2 regions of the Paenibacillus sp. Y951 genome follow, and region 2 is predicted to be linked to the other one. Evidence: riboswitches for the same ligand, from Rfam matches in the RefSeq annotation. Region 2 holds a riboswitch; the other holds the start of a gene.
The links. Region 2 has a riboswitch for thiamine pyrophosphate ahead of tenA (thiaminase II). Riboswitches for the same ligand answer to the same signal wherever they lie in the genome.
Positions count from the first base shown of each region.

Region 1 (4,937 bases), on a different contig from region 2:
TTCGGACGCCAATGAACAAAGCGCGACTCAATAAAGGAGATAATCCAAAATAGGAAAAGGCTTAGTAGTACAATTAAGAGCACCGAAGCGAACACTCGATCCGGCATATATCCTCTGGAAGATAAGATCAAGTAACTACCTAAACCAACTTTTGGTGATAACCATTCCGCTACGACTGCACTTAGTACACTATACGAAACAGCAATTCTCAAGCCACTGAATAAATTAGTAAGCGCACTCGGTAGCTCCAAATGAATAAACAGATGCCATTTCGATGCTCCGATCATACTCAAATAATTTTTAAGCTGATGATCTGCTTGAGCGAGTCCTCCCAGTGTAGCAATACATATTGGGAAGAAACAAACTAAAATAATAAGAAATATTTTCGGCATCATTCCATATCCAAGTAGCATCGTAAGAATAGGAGCAATAACAATGACAGGAATCGTTTGTGATAAGATCAATACCGGATAAAACCCTTTCCTAACAATAGGAAGAAAATGTAGCACTGCTGCAAGCACGAACCCGGCGATAGCTCCACCTGCAAAGCCAATAAGCGATAACTTAGTTGTAGCAGCAAAATGCTCCATCAAGCGTGACCAATCCGCGATCATACCTTGAAATACACCAATTGGAGAAGGAATAAGCCAACTATAGACAAGCTCCATCCTTACAATTAACTCCCAGACGATGCCAATAAATAAAAGTGTCACCACTGGGGGCCATATATTACTCCAACGAGATTGCTTATTTGCCATCCGGATATTTCTCCAGCAATCTATCCATCGATGCTCCAGCAATTGGATTATATGAAATTTTGATTTGTGATAAAGCGCCTGGACAACCAACTTCAATCATTGCCTCGTGCATACGTTGGACAATTTGCAATAGCTCTGGAAGATCACCTTCCATTGTCGTTTCCATTGGTGCAACACGGTAAGGTAGACCAGATTGCTTAATAATTGCAATCGCTTGATCTACATATGGAATGACACTTTCGCCATTATGTGTTTTCGGAATCATCTGAATACTTAATAATGCATTAGCCATTTGTAATATCCCCTTAGTATTGGTTTATTGTGGTAAAAACTCATTTGTAAATGCTGCTTCTGCATCTAGCTCGCCGTTTAACAATTCATTGCTATACATCCAATCGGCATAGCCTTTCCATACCGACAACTTCTGTTCACCAAAGCGGGGTGCATCATCCTGATATTTCGGGCTTAACCATTGTTGACTCGCTCTTACAAGCTCCGCATTCAAATCTGGCTCAGCAGCAATTAATACTTCCGCCGCATCCGCTGGATTGTCAATACTATATTGATAACCTTTCGCAACTGCCGCGAGGAATGAACGAACTAGCTCAGGATCTTCTTTAACGAGTTTTTCACCTGTTACAACAACTGGCGTATAGTAATCTAAGTTCTCATTGTATTCGTTCATATACACCATATTCAAATCGACACCACGCAGCTCAGCTTCAATACCTGTCCAAGCATAGAAAATCCATGCGAAATCAACATCGCGCTCAACTGCTGTGAAGAAGTCGCTATCACCCATGTTTACAATTTCTAATTTATCAAAATCTGCATTATCCGTTCTCATTAAAGAATCAATGATTGACGTTTCAATTGGGGAACCCCAACCGCCATAACGCATACCTTCGAATTTATTAGGTGAATCAATGCCTTTGTCCTTCTTAGATGCAAATCCCGATGTATTATGTTGAATGATCGCCGCCAATGACACAACAGGAACACCCGCTACTCTTGCTACCGTTACATTCTCTTGATAACTAATACCAAATTCAACATTGTTTGAGCCTACTGCTGCATCTGCTCCGCCTTGTACTGGAGAAATAATTTCAACTTCAAGACCTTGCTGGGCAAAATAGCCTTTATCACGCGCCACATATAACCCGGTATGATTCGTGTTCGGTGTGTAATCAAGTACGAGCTGAACCTTTCGAAGCGTCTCTGTTTTGTCGCCTGCGCCAGTCGTCCCAGCTTGATTACCTTCCTTCACCTGTTCATTGCCACATGCCGTTACTACATACAATAATGCGATAACTAATAACCATTTCAATCCATTTACTTTCATGTCTTCCTCTCCCATTCATCTCTCTAATTATGATCGTCCAAGAAGAACACGCTGATTTACATAGGTAAATAAAAAGACGCCCTTCTATAAATTAGGAAGGGCGCCGTCAATTTCGGCTGTTACTTCGCATAGAATAGATTATGTATAGTTTTCCACTATAACTTCATCTCATGCAAAAGTATGCTCTCATTCCTACGCTGGCATTATCCAGATCAGGTCACGGGTCGGAATTGGTTCATTCCCTCTCAGCCAGCTTACTAGCTCCCCAAAGCGTATTCACTTGGTCAATCTATTGGTCATTATAGCAAAGTCATTTCTCTTTGACTACCCCTTTTCATAAAATCAAAAAAAGGATGGATGAATGTGTTTACAATAAGTCTATGTATGATTGTCAAAAATGAAGAAAATGTACTTGCTCGTTGTCTTGCTAGCGTACAACAAGCAGTAGATGAAATCATCATCGTTGATACAGGATCAACAGATCGTACAAAGGAAATTGCCGCTAGTTTTGATGCAAAAGTATATGATTTTGCATGGATTAATCACTTTGCAGATGCACGTAATTATAGCTTTGAGCAAGCAACCTCTAATTATATTATGTGGCTTGATGCCGATGATGTTATTCAACCAGCAGATCTAGAACGTCTACTGCAATTAAAACAAACACCAGATTTCAATTACGATACGGTAACGATGAAATACCATCTTTCTTTTGACGATAATGGTAACCCAACATACAGTTACCGTCGCAATCGTCTTGTAAAACGAAGTAATAACTTTCGCTGGATCGGTGCCGTTCATGAGTACTTGGCAGTATCAGGTGCAAGTTTTAGCTCCGAAGTTGCCGTTACGCACCGCAAAGAGCGTCAATCTAGTGATCGTAACTTGAATATTTATTTGGCACGACATGAAGCTAGGGAACAGTTTTCTCCACGCGATCAATTCTATTTCGCTAACGAATTGCGTGATCATCAAAGATACGAGGAAGCGATTCAATGGTATGACACTTTCCTTGAAGATAATGGGGGTTGGGTTGAAGATAATGTTGCCGCTTGCTCACGTAAAGCTCATTGTTATGAAGCACTTGGTCAACGTAATCTAGCTATTATTCATCTGCTTCGTACATTGCAATATATTCCAGCTCGCCCGGACTTCTGCTGCCAGCTTGGTGCGCTTTTTGTTAATGATAGCAAATTTCAACAAGCGATTTACTGGTACGAGCAAGCGCTCTTAACTTCCCAATATACATCCGATATGAGCTTCCATAATCCAGCAACTGCGACATGGTTACCTCAACTGCAATTAACGGTATGTTATGATCGTCTAGGGAATTTGCAAAAGGCAGTTGAACATCATCGACTTGCTATGGCTATTAATCCGAATCATCCAAGTATGAAATATAATGAGAACTACTACAAGGGATTAGGGTTATTGTAGTAATTGCGAATTTCACATCATAGCAAACAGCCTTGTTTTTTCATCAAAGCAAGGCTGTTTTTGTTATTTCCAACTAGTGTATTGCTAGATCAAACTTCAATTAATTACTGCATAAAATATTGCTTTAATGACCCTCTGCCGCCCTCTACTTCTATCTCAGCATATGCTCCATTGATCAATGTTATTTGTGGTGGCATATGTCCACAATCAATATCATAAATAATTGGTATTTGTAATTCATCAGAAAGCTCTTTATACACATCTTCGATCGTATAATTGTCAAATGGTTGATTGGCGTTACTTCTGCCGAACATAACACCTGTACAATGATCAAACCATCCTGCTAACTTCATTTGAACTAATGATCTACGTACATCGGTTGTTACCAACTCACAGTTTTCTAAATACCATATGATCGGTTCATTTTCTATGTACTGGCTTTGAAAATGTTGAACATCACCGAACGGAGTACCAATCAAATGCCTTACCACATCTATACATCCACCAAGTAAACGACCTTGTAATTTAACTGAGTTATCAGAAATGACTTTCCAATAAGTTGGTTCTGTTAACTGATAAACCTCTGTGGAAGAATCCAACTGTTTCCATTCCTTTTGATAATTTGAGGATGAATGTTGCAAAATTGATTCTCCACTTCTAGTTGATAAGACAGATTGCCATTTTGCTGTCGTCTTGTCTAGAACTTCTCCTCTCAGATCAATGAAACTCGTTCCATGAGCAGTTGCAATTCCTGTTTTCAATGTAATAGCAAGTAACAATACACTTATATCAGAATACCCCATAATCCATTTACAATTAAAATTATCAAAATCAATATGTTCTAGTATCTCGATTAATAATTCTCCACCCCAAGGTGGCATTATAATGTCAATAGTAGCATCACTCATCATTTTATTGAATTCATCTGCTCGAACTTTAGCTGGTGCTGATTTTGCTTTATTTTGTGTCCAGATCGTTTCCCCACAATTAACCTTAAATCCTCTCAAACTCATACGACTACATGAAAGTTTAAGTATATCATGTAGCTCTTCTCTGACTCCTGAAGAAGGTGCGGTTATCCCAATGGTTGCTGATGCTTCTAAAACTGGATATTGGATCATCTAGACACCCCTACTTAACATAGTTTTACAAGAATTCTTCCTCGTGCTTGCCCTTTAAGTAAGGTAGGAAGCATATCCGGAAGTTGCTCTAGTGTGACCTCCTGCTGAATTAGCTCCTCTAAATTCGCTAATTTGAAGTCTGTCGCCAAGCGATTCCACACACTAAGTCGGGTGTCCATCGGGCAATATACAGAGTCGATACCAAGTAAATTAATGCCTCTTAGTATGAATGGGAGTACGGTTGTTGGTATGCTCACTCCACCAGTTAATCCACTAACA
Region 1 is NZ_JBXCIY010000017.1:32,095-37,031, forward strand. Features, by position in the region: gene AC1TPB_RS19735 (ABC transporter permease) at 1-758, opposite strand, end outside; gene AC1TPB_RS19740 (MTH1187 family thiamine-binding protein) at 748-1,050, opposite strand; gene AC1TPB_RS19745 (ABC transporter substrate-binding protein) at 1,075-2,100, opposite strand; TPP riboswitch at 2,272-2,378, opposite strand; gene AC1TPB_RS19750 (glycosyltransferase family 2 protein) at 2,458-3,537, shown strand; gene AC1TPB_RS19755 (S66 family peptidase) at 3,642-4,658, opposite strand; gene AC1TPB_RS19760 (NADPH:quinone oxidoreductase family protein) at 4,673-4,937, opposite strand, start outside.
Region 1: another riboswitch for thiamine pyrophosphate. It lies ahead of AC1TPB_RS19745 (ABC transporter substrate-binding protein); the one in region 2 lies ahead of tenA (thiaminase II).

Region 2 (4,937 bases):
ATTCCCCCAGCGTAGCGCCTCCCACGCTTATAGCTGCAGCCATCTTCAATCCAGTAAAGAAACCCGGTAGAGCAGATGGGAACTTCCACTTGAGGAAAAGATCTCGTTTACTGGCCCCCATCGTCTGCATCAGCTCTCCGATATCGGGATCGGCAGAGCGGAATCCAGCCGCTGTATTCACGGCAATAGGAAAGAAAGTGAATAAGATTACAACGGCGACCTTACTCCATATCTCGTAGCCAAACCACATCACCATAATAGGTGATAATGCGATAATGGGAATCGTTTGGGAGGCGACAATCAACGGATAAATCGTCTTATTAGCCAAGCTTGAACTTTCAATCCAAACCGCAGCTAATGATCCGAACAAAGCTGAAATTCCGAGTCCAAGTAAAGCCTCTCCTAGGGTGACGATAAAATGCTTCTTAAGCAGCTGTCCGTTATCCCACATGGATACGAACACATCTGATAACTTAGGAATGATGTAATGTGGAATGTGAAAAACTCTCGTCCCAGCCTCCCACATAATGAACAGTAATAGAACGAATGAAAGGGCGGGCACATAAGCTATAACATTACGTCTCATGTCCTCCCTCCTTCAGAATCGACCGGACCACGACCGATGCCTCCAAGCAGCTGACGCTTTAAGCCTATGAATGCCTCGTCCATCGTCACTTCATAGCTACGGGGGCGAGACAAATTTATAGTCAGCTCTGTTAATGTTGAAATGGGTGAGTTCTCCGCCACAAGCACCCTATCGGATAAGAGCAGTGCTTCATCGACGTCATGTGTGATGAACAAAATAGTTTTACGATGTTGCTCCCATACCTGCAGCAGCCATTCTTGCATACTCATGCGCGTCATCGCATCCAAGGCGCTGAAAGGTTCGTCTAGAAGAAGCAGCTCCCCTCTTCCGAGAAGGGATCGCAGGAACGATACTCTTTGACGCATTCCGCCAGATAGCTCGTGCGGATACTTGTTTTCAGTTCCCTCCAGCCCTAAGTCCGGAAGCAGTTCCAGTACCTGACGACGAGCTTCCCGCTTCGTCGCCCCTCCTATTTCCAAGCCTAGCGTCGCATTCTCCAGCACAGTTCTCCAGGACATAAGGCAATCCTTTTGGGGCATATAACCGATTTTGCCAAGTTTGCTTGCCGCTGCTGCCGTGTCTCCCTCTGCTCCAATCGCAATTTTTCCCGCTTGAGGGGCTAGTAATCCAGCCAGCAACCGAAAGAGGGTTGTCTTTCCTATACCACTGGCTGCAAGAATACTAACGAACTCTCCTTGTCTAATGTCGAAGTCGAGCCTTTCGAACAATGGAGTCTCTTCGGGATAAGAAAAGCTAAGTCCGCGTACCGATAACGCGATCAGCTGCCCCTCTATTCTTCCGTCTACACTCAAACCGGCCACTCTTCCATCCGATAGGCCATATCCCAGAACATGTATTCAAGCTTGGACGCGACGACAAAGTGTTTCTCTAGTTGCACAAGCTCCTGCTCGGGCAAACCTTCCGCCAACTGATCCATCAGACCGATACTCCAATCGGTAAGTGCTCCGAATTCATCGGAACCATACATTAAGATCCATTCCCGGTACAGTGAATGATCCAAAGCGCCTGGGTACTTCAAGTAAGTAGTTCCGATTTCCCTGTAACTCCACATACAGGGGAGCAGAACTGCCACTACCTCTGCTAGCGAGCCTTGTGTAGCGGCATCCAGCAAATATTTGGTATAAGTTACTGTGGTCGGAGAAGGTTGCGTCTGTTCTAACTGTTCACGCGCCACTCCGAGACGTTCCGCATATTTTCGATGCAACTCCATTTCCACGTTCAGCGTAGAGTGGAGCAGCTCTGCGAATTTGACCATTGTATCTAGATCCCGAGCCTTCATACTTCCTATAGCGAACATCTTGGCATAATCGATAAGATACACATAATCCTGCTTGAGATAATAAATAAACCGATCAGTATCCAGCGTGCCTGCTCTTAATTCCGTCAGAAACGGATGCTGGTGACTTTTTGTCCATATCTCTTGAGCTGCACGATACAATCTTTCACTAAATCTACTCATTGGGAACCCCCGCTCACTTTATAGTTTTCTATCAACGTCAATCACTGTTGCTCTTTGGCTTTGTCCGGTTGGTATTACACATTATTAATTAAGGAATCTATCATGGCTTCTACGCTCCTTCATGTAGAGAGCGGGCTAGAAAAACAGAAAAAAACCATTCGAGAATACACGAATGGTTACGATTCGATAAGTTCTCTACGCCAGCATTATCTGGTTCAGATTAACGGTCAGGGAAATAACGTTCCCAATCTCAGCCAGACTATATCTAGCACCCGCACTCTATTTAATTTATTCCACTATATCCCATAAAATCATAATTTACAACAATAGTTAAAATATTGCACAAATCCCGAAAATACATTACGTAATGTATTTACTTCCATTTCTATTCCACGCTCTACCCTTCCGCTAGTCGCACAAGAAGAGCCCAAGCATTTTTATGCTTGAGCTTTGTCAGCTTAATTTGTAGGAAAGTGCGGCTCTTTATAAGCTGATTTCTTACGAGCGACATAAGCGCTTCACATGTGTCATATGTGAAATATATCGACTCAATACATCTGCCTACACCCTATTTCTTCGTACGCTTCATTGCATAGATAACTACACCAATCGCAAATAGAATCATACAAATAGATGACAATCTATACATCATCTCATAAGAGGTAAACGTAACGATTACTCCTAAAATAATTGCTCCAAGTGAAACTCCGACATCAGTGGAGTTGTAAAACAAGCCATTCACTGTGCCGTAATCCTCTTTGCTTGCAGATCGAAGCATCCACGCCTGTAAAGTAGGTTGGATGGAGCCAAATCCTGCTCCATATAATAACGCCGACACAATAAGCATGCTCATTGATGTCGTGTAAGATAGTACAATCATACTTACAATAACAAAAATCGCTGCAGGAATAAGTACTATAATCGGACCTTTACGGTCGAATATTTTACCCGCAATCGGACGAACCATCAGTATCGTTAACGCATTGAACAAGAAAAATAGTCCTACTTGAGATAAATTCAGCTGTTCGCCATATACTGCAATAAAACTTAATATACCGCTGTAAGTAACGGATAATAGTACATTAAGTATCGCAGGAAAATAAATAGGGAAGATCATAATATCTCGCATACCGCTTTTCTTCACTTGCTGCTGTCCATGAGTATGAACGACTTGTTGTGAAGTAGCTTTAACAGTTGCGATATTGTCTGATTCCTTGTTTTTCTGACGCTCAGCTAACTCTGTTGTCGGATTTTTTTTATTGGATCGCAGCTTATACACCCCTGCGATAAAGAGCATCGGGAACATACAAACGACTGCTCCAGCACCAATACTCGCTAATGTTGTAAATCCCGAAGCATTCATAATACTCATCCCAGTCAATGGACCAATTGACATCGCAAGACTGGTCGAAAGTCCAAAATAGCCTATACCTTCACCCATTCGTTTGGGCGGTATAATTTGCGTAACTAATGTGGGGATAATTGTACTACCAACACCAAAGCCAAAACCATATACCGCGCGCATCAATAATAATGGGGCCACTGATTCAGGCAATGCACATAATATTGTTGATACCGCCGCAACAATTAATCCTGCAGTTAATACGATCTCTTTCGACCAACGCTTTATCCAGCGGCCGGTCAAAAGCCTCGCAATAATCGCTGTAATCGCAAATGCACTAGTCGCAAGACTAACATGCATATCTCCACCATTCAAATTCCCTTTAATATGGATTGAAAATGATGATAATAACATCTGTAAATTAAGAAATAATAAAAACGAAGCTAATGATAAAGTAATAAATTGCTTCGTCCATAGGCGTGGCTTTTCAATTGCCTTCGCTCCGTTATTCAAAGTCATCCGTTGTCCGTTCATGTTGCTTCATCTCCATCTTATCGCTCTAGCTTCTTTATCTATACTTTAGTTTCTAACACTTGGTTGAAATAACTATTTAGCTCCATTAAATACTGCTTTAGCTGATCGTGTGATTCCATACCAATACAAGCCTTTACTTCTTCAGAAATGCTTTCTTCAATCGGAATGGTTTCTGCAATTAATTGTCTTCCTTGATCGGTGGCATAAATTCGAAGCGATCGACGATCTACTTCATCCTCTTTCCGAACAATGAACCCCTTATGCTCAAGCTGATGTAAAATGCGCGTCACCGTCGGCTTATCCTTGAACGTACGAGCCGCAATGTCCTTCTGTATCATCCCTTCATCATCTACCACATGGTACAACACTGACCATTGCTCAGGAGTAATATCATATGCCTTCAACCGATGCATAAGTAATGCAGCAAGTTTATTGTACGTTGCTCCGAGAAGGAAACCAACTGACATGAGCGGTTTATTCACTTGTTTTTCCATATTAATACTCCGTTTCGAAATTAGTTGTCTAGACAATCATATACTTCTGAAATGATTATTTCAACCTTATAATGATTATTAATAATCTCAACAGCTTTAATTAACATAACAAATAATGTATATGGATAACTTATTTTATCGTCAAACACGAAAAAATATGCAGCAGCTTTACACAAGATGTGCATAGCTACTGCATAAGTTTCATTCATTCCCACTTTCATCTCTATATATTGTAATAATTCACTAACTTTACGACCTTTATGCACATCATGTTGATAATTTGTGTATAAGATTTAATTTCACTAGAACTTACTCTGCTCGCCACAGATTTCTACGATGACCTGTGCATAGATTTGCGCTGCCAATAATAAATCATCCACAACAATAAATTCATCATTACTGTGCATACGTGTGTCGATACCCGGCATTGTTGGACCGAAAGCTACTCCACCTTCGATATCATGCACATAGGTACCACCACCAATCGCAATACATTCACCC
Region 2 is NZ_JBXCIY010000006.1:110,002-114,938, forward strand. Features, by position in the region: gene AC1TPB_RS10665 (ABC transporter permease) at 1-586, opposite strand, end outside; gene AC1TPB_RS10670 (ABC transporter ATP-binding protein) at 583-1,398, opposite strand; gene tenA (thiaminase II) at 1,395-2,066, opposite strand; TPP riboswitch at 2,242-2,352, opposite strand; gene AC1TPB_RS10680 (MFS transporter) at 2,635-3,942, opposite strand; gene AC1TPB_RS10685 (MarR family winged helix-turn-helix transcriptional regulator) at 3,981-4,436, opposite strand; gene AC1TPB_RS10690 (hypothetical protein) at 4,457-4,702, opposite strand; gene pepV (dipeptidase PepV) at 4,739-4,937, opposite strand, start outside.